DNA from 3 places in the Mesorhizobium sp. B2-8-3 genome. Region 2 is predicted to be linked to each of the others. Evidence: predicted binding sites of a transcription regulator. Region 2 holds the regulator's gene; each other region holds the start of a gene.
What was found. The regulator LexA, encoded in region 2, represses DNA repair genes until DNA is damaged. The targets are predictions, from matches to a motif close to TGTTCNNNNTGTGTTCNG.
Positions count from the first base shown of each region.

Region 1: FJ418_RS07830 (metallopeptidase family protein) is a predicted target of LexA. The motif match lies at 3,616-3,633, and genes of this name have one in related genera.
Region 3: FJ418_RS08940 (DNA recombination protein RmuC) is a predicted target of LexA. The motif match lies at 2,761-2,778, and genes of this name have one in related genera.

Region 1 covers NZ_VFTW01000004.1:28,019-33,427, reverse strand. The annotation lists gene FJ418_RS07845 (error-prone DNA polymerase) at 1-1,157, opposite strand, end outside; gene FJ418_RS07840 (DUF6504 family protein) at 1,154-2,644, opposite strand; gene FJ418_RS32335 (hypothetical protein) at 2,586-3,593, opposite strand; gene FJ418_RS07830 (metallopeptidase family protein) at 3,777-4,214, shown strand; gene FJ418_RS07825 (DUF1737 domain-containing protein) at 4,468-4,674, opposite strand; gene FJ418_RS07820 (CoA ester lyase) at 4,703-5,409, opposite strand, start outside.
Region 2 covers NZ_VFTW01000003.1:192,099-197,507, forward strand. The annotation lists gene gltX (glutamate--tRNA ligase) at 1-146, opposite strand, end outside; gene FJ418_RS06210 (ComEC/Rec2 family competence protein) at 250-2,706, shown strand; gene lexA (transcriptional repressor LexA) at 2,747-3,481, opposite strand; gene kynU (kynureninase) at 3,931-5,178, shown strand; gene FJ418_RS06225 (alpha/beta hydrolase) at 5,233-5,409, shown strand, end outside.
Region 3 covers NZ_VFTW01000004.1:244,438-249,846, forward strand. The annotation lists gene FJ418_RS08930 (cation diffusion facilitator family transporter) at 18-977, shown strand; gene FJ418_RS08935 (GFA family protein) at 1,014-1,418, shown strand; gene FJ418_RS08940 (DNA recombination protein RmuC) at 1,475-2,728, opposite strand; gene def (peptide deformylase) at 2,832-3,362, shown strand; gene fmt (methionyl-tRNA formyltransferase) at 3,421-4,356, shown strand; gene FJ418_RS08955 (N-acetyltransferase) at 4,353-4,859, shown strand; gene truA (tRNA pseudouridine(38-40) synthase TruA) at 4,883-5,409, shown strand, end outside.

The DNA of each region.
Region 1 (5,409 bases), on a different contig from region 2:
ACGTCGATGTCGGGCGGCTCGTTGCGCTCTTCCGAGATGAAGCGCTCGAACAAGGTGTCGATGCGTTCGGGGCCGACCTCGGTGATGCCGATGCAGAAGCAGATGATCGAATTGGCGGCCGAGCCGCGGCCCTGGCAGAGGATGTCCTGGCTGCGGGCGAATTTGACGATGTCGTGGACGGTGAGGAAATAGCGGGCATAGTTCAGGCGCTCGATCAAAGCGAGTTCGCTGTCGATACGTTTCAGCACATAATCGGGAACACCGGCCGGATAGCGCCTGACCGCCCCTTCCCGCGCCAGGCGTTCGAGCTCGGCCTGCGGTCCGAGCCCGGATTCGGTCGGCTCGTCCGGATAATTGTATTCGAGGTCGCTGAGCGAGAAGGTGAGCTCGTCGGCGAAGCGCAGCGTCTCCGCCAGCGCCTGCGGGTGGCGGCGGAAAAGCCGCGCCATCTCCAGCGGCGGCTTCAGGTGGCGCTCGGCATTGGCGGTCAGCTCGAGCCCGACCTCGGAAACCGGGGTGTTGAGGCGGATCGCGGTGAGCACGTCCTGCAGCGGTCGGCGGTCGGCGGCGTGATAGAGCACGTCGTTGGTCGCCATCAGCGGGACGCGGGCGTGTTCGGCCATCGACGCCGCCTGCTCGATGCGGAAGCGATCGTTGCCGGCATAATCCGGTGCCACGGCCAGCCGAAGCGCCGCGCCGAAACGATCCTTAAGCCGGCTAATAAACGACAAGCCGTCCTCGGTGCCTGCCGACAGGCCGGGCAGGACCGCCAGCGACATCCGATCGCCCCATTCGAGCAGGTCGCTCAAGCGGAGCAGCGTCGCGCCCTTCTCGTTCTCGTCGCGCAGATTGGCCTGGGTCAGCATGCGGCAGAGATGGCCCCAGCCCTGGCGGTCGCGGGGATAGGCGAGGATGTCCGGCGTGCCGTCGCCGAACACCAGGCGACAGCCGGGATGATAGGCCATCTTCTCCACCCTGGCCTGCTGCCAGGCGCGCACGACGCCGGCGACCGTGTTCCTGTCGGCAAGCCCGATCGAGGCAAAACCGTAGAATTTCGCCGTGACCACCAGCTCCTCCGGCTTGGAGGCGCCGCGCAGGAAGGAGAAGTTCGACCTTATGCCGAATTCGGCATAGGGAATGACGGTCAGCGCGTTCATGCGAACACCCCATGCATGAACCAGCGCGGCGGCGCGGCCTGCGCGGCGCTGCTGTAGAGGCCCTGGCGGTAGAGCCAGTAGCGGCGTCCCTCGCTGTCCTCGATGCGGTAATAATCGCGGGTCGGCGCCTCCTCCTCACCGGGCAGCTGCCGCCACCATTCGGCGGCGATGCGCTCCGGCCCTTCGGCGCGGGCGACGCGGTAGAGCGCGCGCCGCCAGCGGAAATTCATCGGCGGACCTTCCGGGATCTCGGTCGCCGGCACCTCGATCGGCTCGGGCGAGCGGAACAGGCGAACCGGCCGCTCCGGCGGATAGATGGTCATCGGCGGCGCCGTTCGTGGGGGTGCCGCCCGGCCGGCCGCCGGGGCGCGTCTTTGCGGCGCTTCGGCGAAAGGCACGGTTTTGACGGCGCGTTCCGGCAGATGGCTTTCGACGGCCACCGGCTTCAGCACGGCGGCCTCGCCGAGACGGGCGCGGACGCGGTCGGCGAAGAGCGCGATGTCGGCGTCATCGTCGTTCGTCTCGCCGGTGAGGTCGCCCTGAGCCAAGTCGAAGGCCGCGACCGACAGCACGGACAACCGCACGAGGTCGAAGCCGAAGCCGGCGTCGATGGTCTGCTCCAGCGCGGTGAGCCGCTCATGGAACAGTCTTTGGATCAGCCGCGGCTCGCGCATCGGGCGCGAGGTGCCGACGGCGATGCGGCTGACGGCGCCGTCGACGCGGAAGAGAAGCAGCGCCAGCGTGCGCGCGCCCTCGCCGCGGCGTTCGAGGTCGGTCTTCAAGGCGATCGCCAGCCGGCTCACCAGCCGCTCGATGTCGTCGGTGAGCACGACCGGCTCGGCAAGGTGGCGCTCGACCGAGAGCGGCGCGACGGGAAGGCGCGGCGACACGGCCTCGTCGAGGCGGCCGAGCGCCTGGTCGAGGCGCAGAAGCAAGGTGGCGCCGAAGCGGCGGGCGAGCGGCGCGCGGGGCGCGGCCATCACCGCGCCGGCGGTGCGCAGGCCCACACTTTCCAGGCCGACGCGGGTTTCCGGCGTGATGCGCAGCGCCGACAGTGGCAATGGCGCCAGGAGCGCCTCCTCCTCGCCGCCGGCGATGATGCGGTCGCCATGGAAGCGCGCCGCCGCCCAGGCGGCGCCCGGCGTCGAAGCCAGCCCGGCGCGGACATCGAAGCCCTGCTGGAAGAAGCGGGTGAGGATCTCGTCCTGCATGGCGCGCTCGCCGCCGAACAAATGCGTGCAGCCGGTGACGTCGAGGAACAGCCCGTCCTCGCCGTCGATCGCCACCAGCGGCGTGTAGCGGTCGCACCAGTCGGCAAGGCCTTCGAGCAGCCGGCGGTCGGCTTCCGCATCGGCCTCGACCACATCGATCGAGGGATGCATGGCGCGCGCATCGGCGATGCCCATGCCGCGCTTCAATCTGAGCGCCTCAGCCCGCTCGTCGAGGGCCGCGATGCGCTGGGTGTTGTTGTCGCGATGGCTGATCACAAGCGGCGGGTGAGGTGACGGCAGGTGATGCGGGGGCCGGGAACGCCAGGACCTCCCCAGGCGCTGGCGCAGGATCCGCTCCGCGGCCAGATGCGGGAACCACAGCGACAGAATTCTCTGTTCTTTCTGCAAAAGCGTGCTCATTTGGGTTCCACTCCAGTGTGAATTGTCCGGGCAGGGCCGTGCGGCTCTTGCCGATATCGAGTTTGAAGGCGGGGCGGCCGATCGAGCCGGCGAGCGGCCCGGCGACGGTTTCGCGGCTTGCCGCCGCCGCCGCCGAGACGATGAGGCGCACCGGGGCGGCAGTGGGGTCGGCCTCGCCGGCCTGGCGCAGCAAAAGCAGCGGCCGGCCGGCATTCTGGGCGCGGGCGTGCAGCCGGCGCGTGGCGGTGAGGTCGAGCCGCCGCGGACTTCCGCGGATCTCGAGGATGACCGCGGCAAAGGCCGTCATGCGGGCGGCCTCCTCGGCGATCCACAGCGCATCGAGCAGTTTTGGCGCCTCGGAAAACAGCAATTGCTCCGGCTCGATGCCGAACAGGGCGTGAAGGCCCCTGGCATAGGGAAAGCCGGCCTCATGGAAGATTTCCGCCGTCCCGACCCAGAGGATCGGCAGGCCCTGCTTCTCTCTGAGGACCAGGCTTACGAGCGACAGCGCGAAGCCGGCAACGGCGCCGGCATCGCGGGTCTCCAGGCCATGGATTTCGCTGAGCGCCGCCTTGGGCAGGCCGCCGCCGAGGGCGGCGTCGAGGCGACCGATGCCGGTATGCAGGAAGGCGTCCGCCGAAGCCACGGCGAGGCCACGCCGGACGATCGTCCTGTCCGATCGAGTGGCATCCACAATACCACCGGCCGCCGACCCTTCCAGGCGCTCGGGCAGCGTTCCTTCGATCTTCGCGATCTGGCGACGCAGGGCAAAAACAGTGTCCCGCGCCACGGCGCTCATCGCCATGACGTTTACTTCCGACAGCAATTGTTCCTGTTATGTTCCTATAGATTCCAGAGGGTGCCGGAAGAGTCAAGCGGAGTCATAAGGAATTTATTCCTTCGCCCTTTACCCTGAAAGCGAACGCCCAGCCGGCTCATTTGCCTCTATCGGCGCGAAAGCCTATATGCCGGGATCAAAGGAAATTTCATGGCCCGCATCTATAAGACACGCACTTGGCACGACCAGCTCTCGCCGTCGATGGACGAGATGGAGCTTCTGGCGCTGGAGACCTATGCCCATCTGCCGGACGAGTTCCGCAAGCTCACCGGCGAGATCATTATCCAGATCGCCGATTTCCCGACCGACGAGATCATGGACGACCTGTCGCTGGAGACGCCTTTCGACCTGCTCGGCCTGTTCGAAGGACGTGGCATCGCCGAGCGCTGGAACCCGCAGACCGGCGAGGGGCCGAACCGCATCACGCTCTACCGCCGCGCCATACTCGACTACTGGGCCGAGAACGAAGAGACGATGGGCGACATCGTCACCCACGTGCTGATCCACGAGATCGGCCACCATTTCGGCCTGTCGGACGACGACATGGAGCGCATCGAGGAAGCGGCCGAGCAGGCGGCGGCGGGCTGAGCGTGCACTTCGTCATCCTAGGGCGAAGCAAGGAGCGAAGCGACGCGCGCAGACCCTAGGATCCATGCCGTTCCATCAACACCAAACCCGCGGTGCAGAACGGAACGCTTGCCGCCCGACACCCGCAAACGTCCCCTATATTCTGATCCGCTGCGCCTTTCGGCTCAGGTAACGGCATGGATTCCAGGGTCTGCGCGCGTCGCTTCGCTCCTTGCTCCGCCCTAGAATGACGAAGTGGGGGTTGCCGCCCTTTCTACCAGTCGCTCAGCTTGGTGTCCGGGCCGTAGTCCTGGCCTTCGACATCCTTCACCACTGCCTGGCCGCAACGCATCGACTTGGTCTTCTTGTCATAGGCGTAGGTCGGCGAGCCGAACAGGTGCCAGCCCTTGTCCAGCGCCGCCGTCACCTTGTGGCAGAAGGTTGAATCGTCCGGGCCGGACAGAAAGCGGTAGAGTTTCATTTTCGAGCCTGTCTTGAATATCGGCGCATCATGCGCCGATGATTATCGCCTTCGCCAGAAGTTTCTCGGCTTCCGCCAGATGCAGCCGCTCGACCATGCGGCCGTCCATCGCGATCACGCCCTTGCCGGCATTTTCGGGCCGCGCGAACGCATCCCTGATCGCACGCGCCCTGGCCAGCGCCTCGGGCGACGGCGAAAAGGCATGGTTCGCCGGCTCGATCTGGGCGGGATGGATCAGCGACTTGCCGTCGAAACCCATGGCCGCGCCGTCGGCGCATTCGCGCGCCAGGGCGTCGAGGTCGCGAAAATCATTGGCGACGCCGTCGATCACGTCGAGGCCGCCGGCGCGCGCGGCGAGCACCAGTTGCATCAGCCAGGGCATCAGATAGCGCCGGTCGGGCGTCGCCAGGATGCCGGTCGCCTTCACCAGGTCATTCGTTCCGGCAACGAAACAAGCGAGGCGCGACGCTGGATCGCGGCCAAGCTCGGCGATGGCGCCGATGTTGAGCAGCGCCTTGGGCGTCTCGACCATCGCCCACAGTTTCACGCCGTCCGGCGCGAAATTGTCGTCGAGCAGGTCGCCGGCCTCGAGGATGTCGCGCGGCGTGCCGATCTTGGGCAGGAGAATGCCGTCGGGCTCGGCCTTGGCCACGGCCAACAGATCGTCGGCGCCCCATTCGCTGGCGAGCGGGTTGATGCGCACCACCATCTCGCAGCGTTTTTCGCGCCCGACGA
Region 2 (5,409 bases):
TCGCGATCGGTATCCTCGATGCGCAACAGCATCGTGCCGCCGGTGTGCCTGGCATAGAGCCAGTTGAACAGCGCCGTACGCGCCCCGCCAATATGCAGGTAGCCTGTGGGCGAGGGGGCAAAACGGGTGACGACCTTGTCGGACATGGAACTCTCGAGGAAGCACTGAAAAAATGCATGTTTCGCGCGAACTTCCACGCGACCGGCGTTCATGTAGCATAGGCGGTCTGGGGCGCAAGGGGCAGACCCGATGGCTGGACGTGGCCGGGGCGCGGAGGAGGGCGGGGGAACGACAGCTGGCGTCAGCGAACGCCTGATGTTTGCCCATGCCGCGCCCGAAGAGGGAGCGCCGGTTTCGCTTCCGGAGCCGCGGGCACCTACCGAGTTTATGCCCCCCGGTGACGGTGCAATACAGCCGGTCTCGCCAACGGCGAGCGTCGGCCGAATCCGCAAACAGCTTGGCCGCGCCTCGCTTCCCGCATTGCGCCGAAGCATCGGCACCGCTGCCGCCACCGAGCTCGACCGCGGTATCGGCTTCCTGCTGGTGCCGGTGTTTTTGGCCGTCGGCGTCATCTATTACTTCTCGCTGAGCGCTGAGCCGGATCTCTACAGGCCGCTTGCGGCAGTGGCCCTGATGGCGGTCTGCGCGGCGGTCTCACATTCCCGGCACAGAACGCACCTTGTCTTCATGGCGGCGTTTTTCTGCGCCTTGGGCTTTCTCGCGGCCAAGGTCGAGACCTGGCGGATGGCAACCCCGATGCTGGGTTCGGAAATCCAGACACGGCTGACGGGTCGCCTCGTCACCGCCGAGGCGATGGCCAATGGCCGTGTCCGGCTCACCATCGACTTGATTTCCACGGAACGTCCGAAGCTGCGCTATGCGCCGGACCGCGTCAGGTTGTCGGCCCGCAGGATCCCGCCCGGCATGACAGCCGGGTCGATGCTGACCGGCTATGCCAAGCTGTTGCCGCCGACCGGCCCGGTTCGGCCGGACAGCTACGACTTTTCCTTCGACAGCTATTTTGCCGGCATTGGCGGCAGCGGCTTTTTCCTGGGTGATCCAAAGCTGATTGCGCCGGTGGAGGCGCCCTTTGGCGCCCGCATCGCATCGGCGGTGGAAAACGCGCGCGAAGGGATTGCAGACCACATCAGGAGCAGCATCGGCGGGTCCGAAGGCGAGATCGCAGCGGCGCTGATCGTCGGCGTTCGTGCCGGCATTCCGGAAGCCATCAACGAGTCGATGCGGCGAACCGGCATCTACCACATCATTTCGATCTCCGGCCTGCATATGGCGCTGGTCGCCGGCACGATCATGGTCCTTTTGCGCGGCGCCTTCGCGCTGTTTCCGGATTTCTCGTCGCGCCGACCGGTGAAGAAATATGCCGCTGCAATCGCGCTGCTCTCGATCGCCGCCTACCTCGTGATCTCCGGCGTCGTGGTGGCCGCCGAGCGAAGCTTCATCATGCTGGCCGTGATGCTCGCCGCCGTGCTCTTCGACCGCGCGGCGCTCACCATGCGCAACCTGGCGATCTCGGCCATCGCCGTCATCCTTGTCTCGCCGCACGAAGTGGTCGGCCCAAGTTTCCAGATGTCCTTCGCCGCCACCGCCGCGCTGGTCGGCGCCTATGCCGGTTTTGCCGACTATCGCGCCGGCAAAACGACCGCGCCGCCGGCAAAGCGTTCGTTTCTTGCGTTCCTGTCGCAAAAACTGGCGATCGGTGTGGGTGGTGCCGCCGTGACGTCGCTCATCGCGGGCAGCGCGACATTGTTGTTTGCGATCTGGCACTTCCAGCGGGTGTCGCCGCTCAGCCTGCTGGCCAATCTGGCGGTCATGCCGATCGTCTCACTGATCGTCATGCCGTTCGCCGTGTTGAGCGCCCTGGCCATGCCCTTCGGCTTCGACGGCCCATTCCTTTATGTCATGGGCAAAGGCCTGACGGCGATTATCGTCATTTCGGCGTGGATCTCCGAGCGCTCACCGGTCGACGCCGTCGGGCTGATCTCGATCCAGTCGGTGCTGCTGGCGACGGTCGCGCTGGTCATCGCGACGATGGCCACCACTTGGCTTAGGCTTGCCGCCGTACCCTTCGCGCTTGCCGCGCTGCTGGCCATTCCGCATGTCCGCGCCCCGGATGTGCTTGTCTCGGAGGATGCGCATCTGGTGGCGATGCCGATCGGCGGCGGCGAGCTTGCCATCAACCGCGCGCGCTCCAACGACTTCACCACCGACAACTGGAAACGGGCGCTGAAAGCCGAGGAAATCGTACCGCCGGAGACGTTCGCTAAAGACGCCCTCGACATCGCCGATCCCGTCGACCTACCGCCCGGCTCGCCCTTCTATTGCACCGGCGACCTCTGCATCGGCCGGCATCCTTCCGGCGCCATCGTCGCGCTCACCGAGAATCGCGCCAGCGCCCGGCCTGCTTGCGGTTTCGCCGACCTCATCGTCATCGACGACGCCACGGCCTTCAACCCATGCCGCGATCCGCGCGTGCTTGTCGTCACCAAGCGGCAACTGGCACGCGACGGCAGCGCCGCCATCTTCTTCGATCCGCAATCGGCAACCGCGCGGCCAATCGTTCGCTACGCGGTCGAAGAACCGTACCGACCCTGGCACGAGCAGCGGAAATACGCGCGTGAGGCGAGGGGGCTGCCGCCCTATCAACGACCGGAAAAGCCGGCGGTCGCGCCGCAGCCTACAGAATAGGTGGCACGCAGTTCCGGCGAAGACCGCCGCGCGGTTCTGCTCAGTAACGGCGGATGAGTCCGACGAGCTTACCCTGAACCTTGACCCGGTCCGGTCCGAAGATACGGGTCTCATACGCCGGGTTGGCGGCTTCGAGCGCGATCGAGGCACCCTTGCGGCGGAAACGCTTCAGGGTCGCCTCCTCATCGTCGACCAGCGCCACCACGATCTCACCCGGGCTTGCCGTGTTGGCATTGCGGATGATGACGGTATCGCCGTCGAAGATGCCGGCCTCGATCATCGAGTCGCCCTTGACCTCCAACGCGTAATGCTCGCCGCCCATGATCATGTCCGGCGGCACCGAGATCGAATGCGTCTGGTGCTGGATAGCGTCTATCGGCACGCCGGCGGCGATGCGGCCCATCACCGGAATGGACACGGCCGAAACAGCGTCGTCGTCATTGCTGGGTGTCGGCGTGCGAGAGGGCGCCGCCGGCTTGACCTGGCGGCCAAGATTGCCCTGGCCGCCCTGGATGACGCTCGGCGAAAACTTTCTCGCGGCATTCAGGCCAGGCGCGATCGAGTCGGGCAGCCGCAGCACTTCAAGCGCGCGCGCCCGGTTCGGCAGCCGGCGAATGAAGCCGCGTTCTTCCAGCGCCGTGATCAGCCGATGGATGCCCGATTTGGAGGCCAGATCGAGCGCTTCCTTCATCTCGTCGAAAGACGGCGGAATCCCGCTCTCCTTGAGGCGTTCATGGATGAACATCAGCAGTTCATGTTGTTTGCGCGTCAGCATGGCGGCCCCCTTGGGTTCTGAAACCGGAATCAGAAAAACAAACCCAGAACAAACACTATCTGTTCCAGTTGTGTTCCGCAACCGTTTAAAGTTTAGTGAATTTGTTGAGGCTTCGGAAACAATGTTGCATCCAAGGGATACCTGGCCGAGTCAGGTCAGCGGTGTCATTGATTCCGCTCGATTATGCGGCCCTCCTTAAGCTGAAGCGCGGTCCAACACCATCACAAAGGCGCGGGCGGGATTGCTTCGGCTCTTGCGCGAACGTGCTTCACCGTGAACGAAACGGACCCAAAATGCCAACTTCGGCAATGATTCCGATCCATGGTCTTCGCCGTCTATGGACCAGCTAACATAGCGCAGAAGGTTCTTGCCGTGGCACGGACGGTGGTGAGACAACCGTCCTTGGCCAGCCGTGAGAGGCGCCATGCCGAAATGGAGGCGGCAGCATGATGGGGGGAATTCCTGATCTCGCCGAGACCGAGGCGATGGATGCAGCGGATCCGCTGCGCGCCCTGCGCGATCGCTTTGTCCTGCCGGAGGGGGTGATCTACCTCGACGGGAATTCGTTGGGAGCGGCCTCGCACGCCGCATTCGATGAGTTGCGCAAGGCAGCTGCCGAGGAGTGGGCGCATGACCTCATTCGTGCCTGGAACAAGGATGGATGGTTCGACATGCCGGTCGAGCTGGGCGACCGGCTCGGACGCCTGATCGGCGCGGCGCCGGGCCAGACCGTGGTCTGCGACACCACGTCGATCAACATCTACAAAGTGCTGCACGCGGCGATGGCGATGCGGCCGGACCGAACCGTGATCGTTGCCGAGGGCGACAGTTTTCCGACCGATATCTATATGGCCGAAGGGGTGGCCTCGACCGGAAAGAACACTGTCCTGCGCCTGGCTGGCGTGGACGCGCCGACCATCGAGGAACTGATCGACGAACGCGTGGCGGTGGTGTTGGTCAACCACGTCAATTACAAATCCGGCGAGTTGCGCGACATGGCGGCGCTTACGCGCATGGCGCATGACGCCGGTGCGCTGATCGTATGGGATCTCTGCCACAGCGCGGGCGCCATGCCGGTAGAACTTGACAGGGCAAGCGCCGATTTCGCCGTCGGCTGCACCTATAAATATCTCAATGGCGGGCCAGGTTCTCCTGCCTTCATCTATGCGGCCGAGCGGCATCTTGCCGATGTGCGGCAGCCGCTCAGCGGGTGGTGGAGCCATGCACGGCCGTTCGCCTTCGAGCAAGCCTATGCGCCAGGCACCGGCATCCGCCGATTTCTGTGCGGCACGCAGCCGGTCCTGTCGATGCGGACGCTGAAAGGCGCGCTCGACATCTGGAACGGCGTTGACCTGGCGACGGTGCGGAGGAAGAGCATTGCGCTGGCCGATCTGTTCATCGAACTCGTCGAGGCACGGTGCGGCGGTTACGATCTTACGCTGGAAAGCACCCGCGACGGCCCCAAACGCGGCAGCCAGATTTCCTTCATTCACCAGCATGGCTACCAGATCATGCGGGCCCTGATCGAACGCGGCGTGATCGGTGATTTTCGGGCGCCGTCGACCATGCGCTTCGGTTTTACCCCGCTCTATGTCGGCTACAGGGATGTCTGGAATGCCGTCGAAGTGCTCGAGGACATCTTGCGGACCGGCGTCTGGCGAGAAGCCCGCTTCGCGGTCAAGACAACCGTTACCTGACCGCGGCGATGCCAATCAAAACCACTCGACATTGAGCTGATCGTGGAGGGGCCGTTGCTCGGACACCGTATTGCCGACTGGGACAACGCCTATGCCAACGGCGCGAACATCGCCGGCGGCGACCGCTGGCCCGCGGCTTGGGATCAACCGGCGCGGGCCTTTCGGGAAAAGCTGCTGGCGCAAGGCAGGGCGCGGTTCGATATCGTGTACGGCGAAGCGCCGCGCAACCGG
Region 3 (5,409 bases), on a different contig from region 2:
GCGCGCCGGGAGATCGAATGGCAGGACATAGCGGGTCGAGACGAGTGATCTATGCCGCGCTCGCCGGCAATTTGGCGATCGCGCTGACCAAATTCGCGGCGGCGTTCTTCACCGGTTCGTCCTCCATGCTGTCGGAAGGCGTGCATTCGCTGGTCGACACCGGCAATGGCGGTCTCCTGCTCTATGGCATGCACCGCGCCGCGCGGCCGCCCGACCGCACCCACCCCCTCGGCCACGGACGCGAGCTCTATTTCTGGAGCTTCATCGTGGCGCTTCTGGTGTTCGCGCTCGGCGCCGGCGTTTCCTTCTATGAGGGCGTTATCCACATCATGGCGCCCGAACCGGTCGTCAATGCCAAGGTCAACTACATCGTGCTTGCCCTCTCCTTCGTCTTCGAGGGCAGCTCATGGCTGGTGGCGCTGAAGGAGTTCCGGCAGCAGAAGGGTAAGCAAGGCTGGCTGCAGGCTGTGCAATCGAGCAAGGATCCGAGCGTCTACACGGTGCTGTTCGAGGACAGCGCCGCGCTGCTTGGCCTTATCGTCGCCTTCGCCGGCATCCTGTCGGCCGAACTTCTGGAAATCCCCGAGCTCGATGGCGTCGGCTCGATCGGCATCGCCATCATCCTGGGCGCCACGGCCATCTTCCTGGCGCGCGAGAGCAAGGGCCTGCTGCTGGGTGAACCTGCCTCGTCCGAAGTGCAGAAGAAGGTGCTGGCGATCGTCCAGGAGGATCCGGCGGTCCAGCGGGCGAACGGAATCCTGAGCGTCCATATCGGTCCGGAGGAAATCGTCGCGGGTTTGAGCATCGAATTCGAGGATCATCTCACCGCGCCCGAGATCGAGGCCTGCGTCGAGCGCCTGGAGGCAAGGCTGAAGCAGGAAATGCCGCAGATATCCAGGCTGTTCGTCAAGCCGCAAACGACTGGCACATGGAAGCAGCGGCGCGAGGCCATCGCCGAGGCTTCGGACGAGGGCTAGGCTTGAGGCGGCGAAATTTTCTAGGGAGAAAAGGCGATGAAAATCGACGGCGGATGCCACTGCGGCGCGATCGCCTATGAGGCGGAGGTCGATCCGCAAAAGACCTCGATCTGCCACTGCACCGACTGCCAGCAGCTGACCGGCACGGCCTTTCGGGTCACCGTTCCGGCGCCGGAAAGCGACTACCGGATCACCAGGGGCGCGCCGAAGATCTACATCAAGGTCGTGGCAAGCGGCGCCAGGCGCGCCCAGGCTTTTTGTGCGGACTGCGGCTCGCATCTTTATGCAACGTCGGTCGGCGATGGTCCGAAGGTTTATGGGATCAGGGTCGGGACCGCGCGGCAGCGTCAGGACTTGGTTCCCAGACAGCAGAAATGGCACCGGTCGGCCCTGCGCTGGCTTCCGGAATTCGAGGGCATGGCGACGACGGAAGAGCAATAGCGCTATCGGATCGGCCAGCTGGCGCGAGCCTTGGCGGTTGGCCGAATCTTCCGCGACTACTCGTCGCCCTCGACGACGCGCAGCCTGAGCTGACCCGTCTTTGAATCGGCCACGCGCGCCCCGGCCTCGACCTTGGCCGGCCCGTTGCGCGGCGGCTCGGCCTCGCCCTCGGCAAACTCCAGCGCCTCGATCTTCTGGCCGCGCTTGGTCACTTTCGACGTCGACACCAGGATGTCGTCGATGTCCTTGGTCGCCTGGCCGAAATGCGTCTGCAGCCGGCGCACCCGCTCGTCGACCCGCGCCACATCCTCCATCAGCCGGATGACCTCGCCCTGGATCAGATGCGCCTGCTCGCGCATGCGGGCGTCCTTCAGGATCGACTGGATGACCTGGATCGACAGCATCAGCAGCGAGGGCGAGACGATGACGACGCGGGCGCGGTGCGCCTTCTGCACCACCGCCTCGAAGTTCTCGTGGATTTCGGCGAACACCGATTCCGACGGCACGAACATGAAGGCGGTGTCCTGCGTCTCGCCCTGGATCAGGTATTTTTCAGCGATATCGCGGATATGTATCTCGATGTCGCGCCGAAAAGCCTGCGCCGCCGCCTTCTGCATGTCGGCGCCCTCGGCGGCCCGGATGGCGTTCCAGGCTTCGAGCGGGAACTTGGCGTCGACGGCCAGCATCGGCGCGCCGTTCGGCATCCGCACCAGGCAGTCGGGCCGGCTGCCGTTGGAAAGGCTCGCCTGGAATTCATAGGCGCCGTGCGGCAACCCATCGGCGACGATCGCCTCCATGCGCGACTGGCCGAAGGCGCCGCGCGTCTGCTTGTTGGAGAGGATCGCCTGCAGTTGCACGACCTGGCCGGCCAAGGACTGGATGTTGCCTTGCGCGGTGTCGATCACCGCCAGCCGCTCCTGCAGCTTGGCCAGGCTCTCATGCGTCGACTTGGTCTGCTCGGCCATGGTCTGGCCAAGACGCCCGGTCATGGCGTCGAGCCGTTGTCCGAGCGACTGGGTGAGCTCGGCCTGCCGTGCCCCGAACACTTCGGCGATCGCGCCCATCCGCCCCTGCATCTCGGCCTGCGCCTGCATAATGTCGGCCATCCTCGCCTCGGCATCGCGGGCATGGTCGGCGGCTTCGGCGGCCGCCACCGCGCGCGCCCCGGCCGCGCGCCACAAGGCGACCACGAGCGCCATGAACAGCGCAAGCAAAAGGATTGCGCCGAAAGCCAGCGCCTGGCCAAGCGTGATGGTCGTGGCGCCAAGCCGCGCGATGGGCTCGGAAAGCATGGAGGTCATGTCGTTCATTTGGCCAGCATAACCGATTCGGCCTCCTGGCACAGATCAAAACGTGAACAAGCCAAAGATGCCCCGGTTGACGCTTTTCAAGCGAGGTCTTAGGTGAGACGCCATGTCGATCAAGCCTCTCATCATCCTTCCCGATCCCGTCCTGCGCCAGGTTTCCGAGCCGGTCGAGCGCGTCGATGCCGATTTGCGCAAGCTCGCCGACGACATGCTTGACACCATGTATGACGCGCCGGGCATCGGCCTTGCGGCGATCCAGGTCGGCGAGCCGCGGCGGCTGCTGGTCATCGACCTCGCCAAGGAAGGCGAGCCGCCGGAGCCGCATGTCTTCATCAATCCGGAAGTGCTCGAAAGTTCCGACCAGCGTTCCGTCTATGAGGAAGGCTGCCTGTCGATCCCGGACTATTATGCCGAGGTCGAGCGCCCGGCTTCGGTGCGGGTGAAGTATCTCGACCGCGACGGCAAGCTGCAGGAGATGCAGGCGGAAGGCCTGATGGCCACCTGCCTGCAGCACGAGATCGACCATCTCAACGGCGTGCTGTTCATCGACCACATCTCGAAGCTGAAGCGCGACATGGTGGTGAGGAAGTTCAAGAAGCTCGCCAGGGACAAGGTGCCGGGCAAGATGGTAGGGTAGGGGCGGTCTGGACCGCGCGAGCACCTGGAGCTGCCACGAGACAGGATCGCAGGACGTCATGCCGCTTCGCGTCATCTTCATGGGCACGCCGGATTTTTCCGTGCCGACCTTGCGCGCCATCGCCGAGGCCGGCCACGAGATCGCGGCCGTCTACACCCAGCCGCCGCGCGCCGCCGGCCGGCGCGGGCTGGAGCTGACGCCCTCGCCGGTGCAGCGCGAGGCGGAGCGGCTGGCGCTCGACGTTCGGACGCCGACGTCGCTGAAAAGCGAGGCCGAGCAGCAGGCTTTCGCAGCCTTGCAGGCCGATGTCGCCGTGGTCGTCGCCTACGGGCTGCTGCTGCCAAAGGCCGTTCTGGACGCGCCGAGGCTGGGCTGTCTGAACGGCCACGCCTCGCTTTTGCCACGCTGGCGTGGTGCTGCTCCCATCCAGCGCGCGATCATGGCCGGCGATGCGGAGACCGGCATGATGATCATGCGCATGGAAGAAGGTTTGGACACCGGGCCGGTGGCAATGGTTGAAAAAGTCGCCATCGCACCCGATATGACGGCCGGCGAATTGCACGACCTGCTGATGGTTCAGGGCGCTTCGCTGATGGTTGAGGCGCTCGCCCAGTTGGGGATAAATTGTCTGACATTTGCCCAACAGGCGACGGCAGGGGTGACCTACGCCCGAAAGATCGATAAATCGGAGACACGCGTAGACTGGACGCGGCCTTCTGGCGAAGTCCACAATCACATTCGCGGCCTCTCGCCCTTTCCGGGCGCGTGGTGCGAGGTCGAAATTGGCGGCCGCACGGAGCGGCTGAAACTGCTTCGCTCGACGCTCTCGGATGGCGTCGGCGAGTCGGGAGGAATTCTCGATGACCGGCTGACGGTCGCCTGCGGGTCGGGCGCGGTCAGGCTGGTCGAAGTTCAACGGGCGGGCGGAAGGCCTGCCGCCGCGCAGGAGTTTTTGCGCGGAGCCAAGATCGAAAAAGGAATGAAACTCACATGAGCATGATGTCGATACGCGCGGCGACGCCGCGGGATCGCGAGGCGATCCGCCTCGTCGAAGAGCATGCCTTTGGCCAGCAGGCGGAAGCCGGCCTGGTCGACGCGATTGTCACCGGCGGCGATGCCGTCGTCGAGCTGGTTGCCGAGGAAGACGGCCAGGTCGTCGGCCATATTCTTTTCTCGCGGCTTTTCGTGCAGAACGGCGCCAAGCAGTTCGCCGCTGTCGCGCTGGCGCCGCTGGCGGTCGAGCCCTCCTTCCACGGCACCGGCATCGGCGGCGCGCTGATCCGCGAGGCGCATGTGCGGCTCAAGGAAGCCGGCGAGACGCTGGCCGTGGTTTTGGGCGATCCGGTCTATTACGGCCGCTTCGGCTACACCCACGCCCGCGCCGGAAAGTTCGAAAGCGAGTACCAGGGCGAGGCGCTGCAGGCGCTGGCCTGGGGCGACTCGCCCGAGACCGGCAAGCTGGTCTACGCTTCAGCCTTCACCGCTTTAGCCGCCTAGGTTAAGGCGAAAGCACAGCTGGCATGCCGCGTTTTCGGCTCGATATCGAATATGACGGCAGCCAGTTCGCCGGCTGGCAGCATCAGGCCGACCAGCCCTCGGTGCAGCAGGCGATCGAGCAGGCGATCGAAAAGTTCTGCGGCGAGGCCGTGAGAATACGTGCCGCCGGCCGCACCGATGCCGGCGTGCACGCCACTGCCCAGGTGGCGCATGTCGACCTGGCCAAAGCGTGGCCGGGCGACAAGGTGCGCGATGCGGTGAACGCCCATCTGCAGGCGGCCGGCGCGCGCGTCGCCGTCCTGAAAGCGGCCGTGGTCGCCGACGGCTTCGACGCGCGCTTTTCCGCCACCGGCCGCCACTATCTCTATCGCATCCTCAATCGCCGGGCGCCGGCGGCGCTGGAAAAGGGCAAGATCTGGTGGGTGCCGAAGAGCCTCGACGCCGAGGCCATGCATGAGGCTGCCAAGGTGCTCCTCGGCCGGCACGATTTCACCACCTTCCGCTCCACCCAGTGCCAGGCCGAAAGCGCGGTTCGCACGCTTGACCGCCT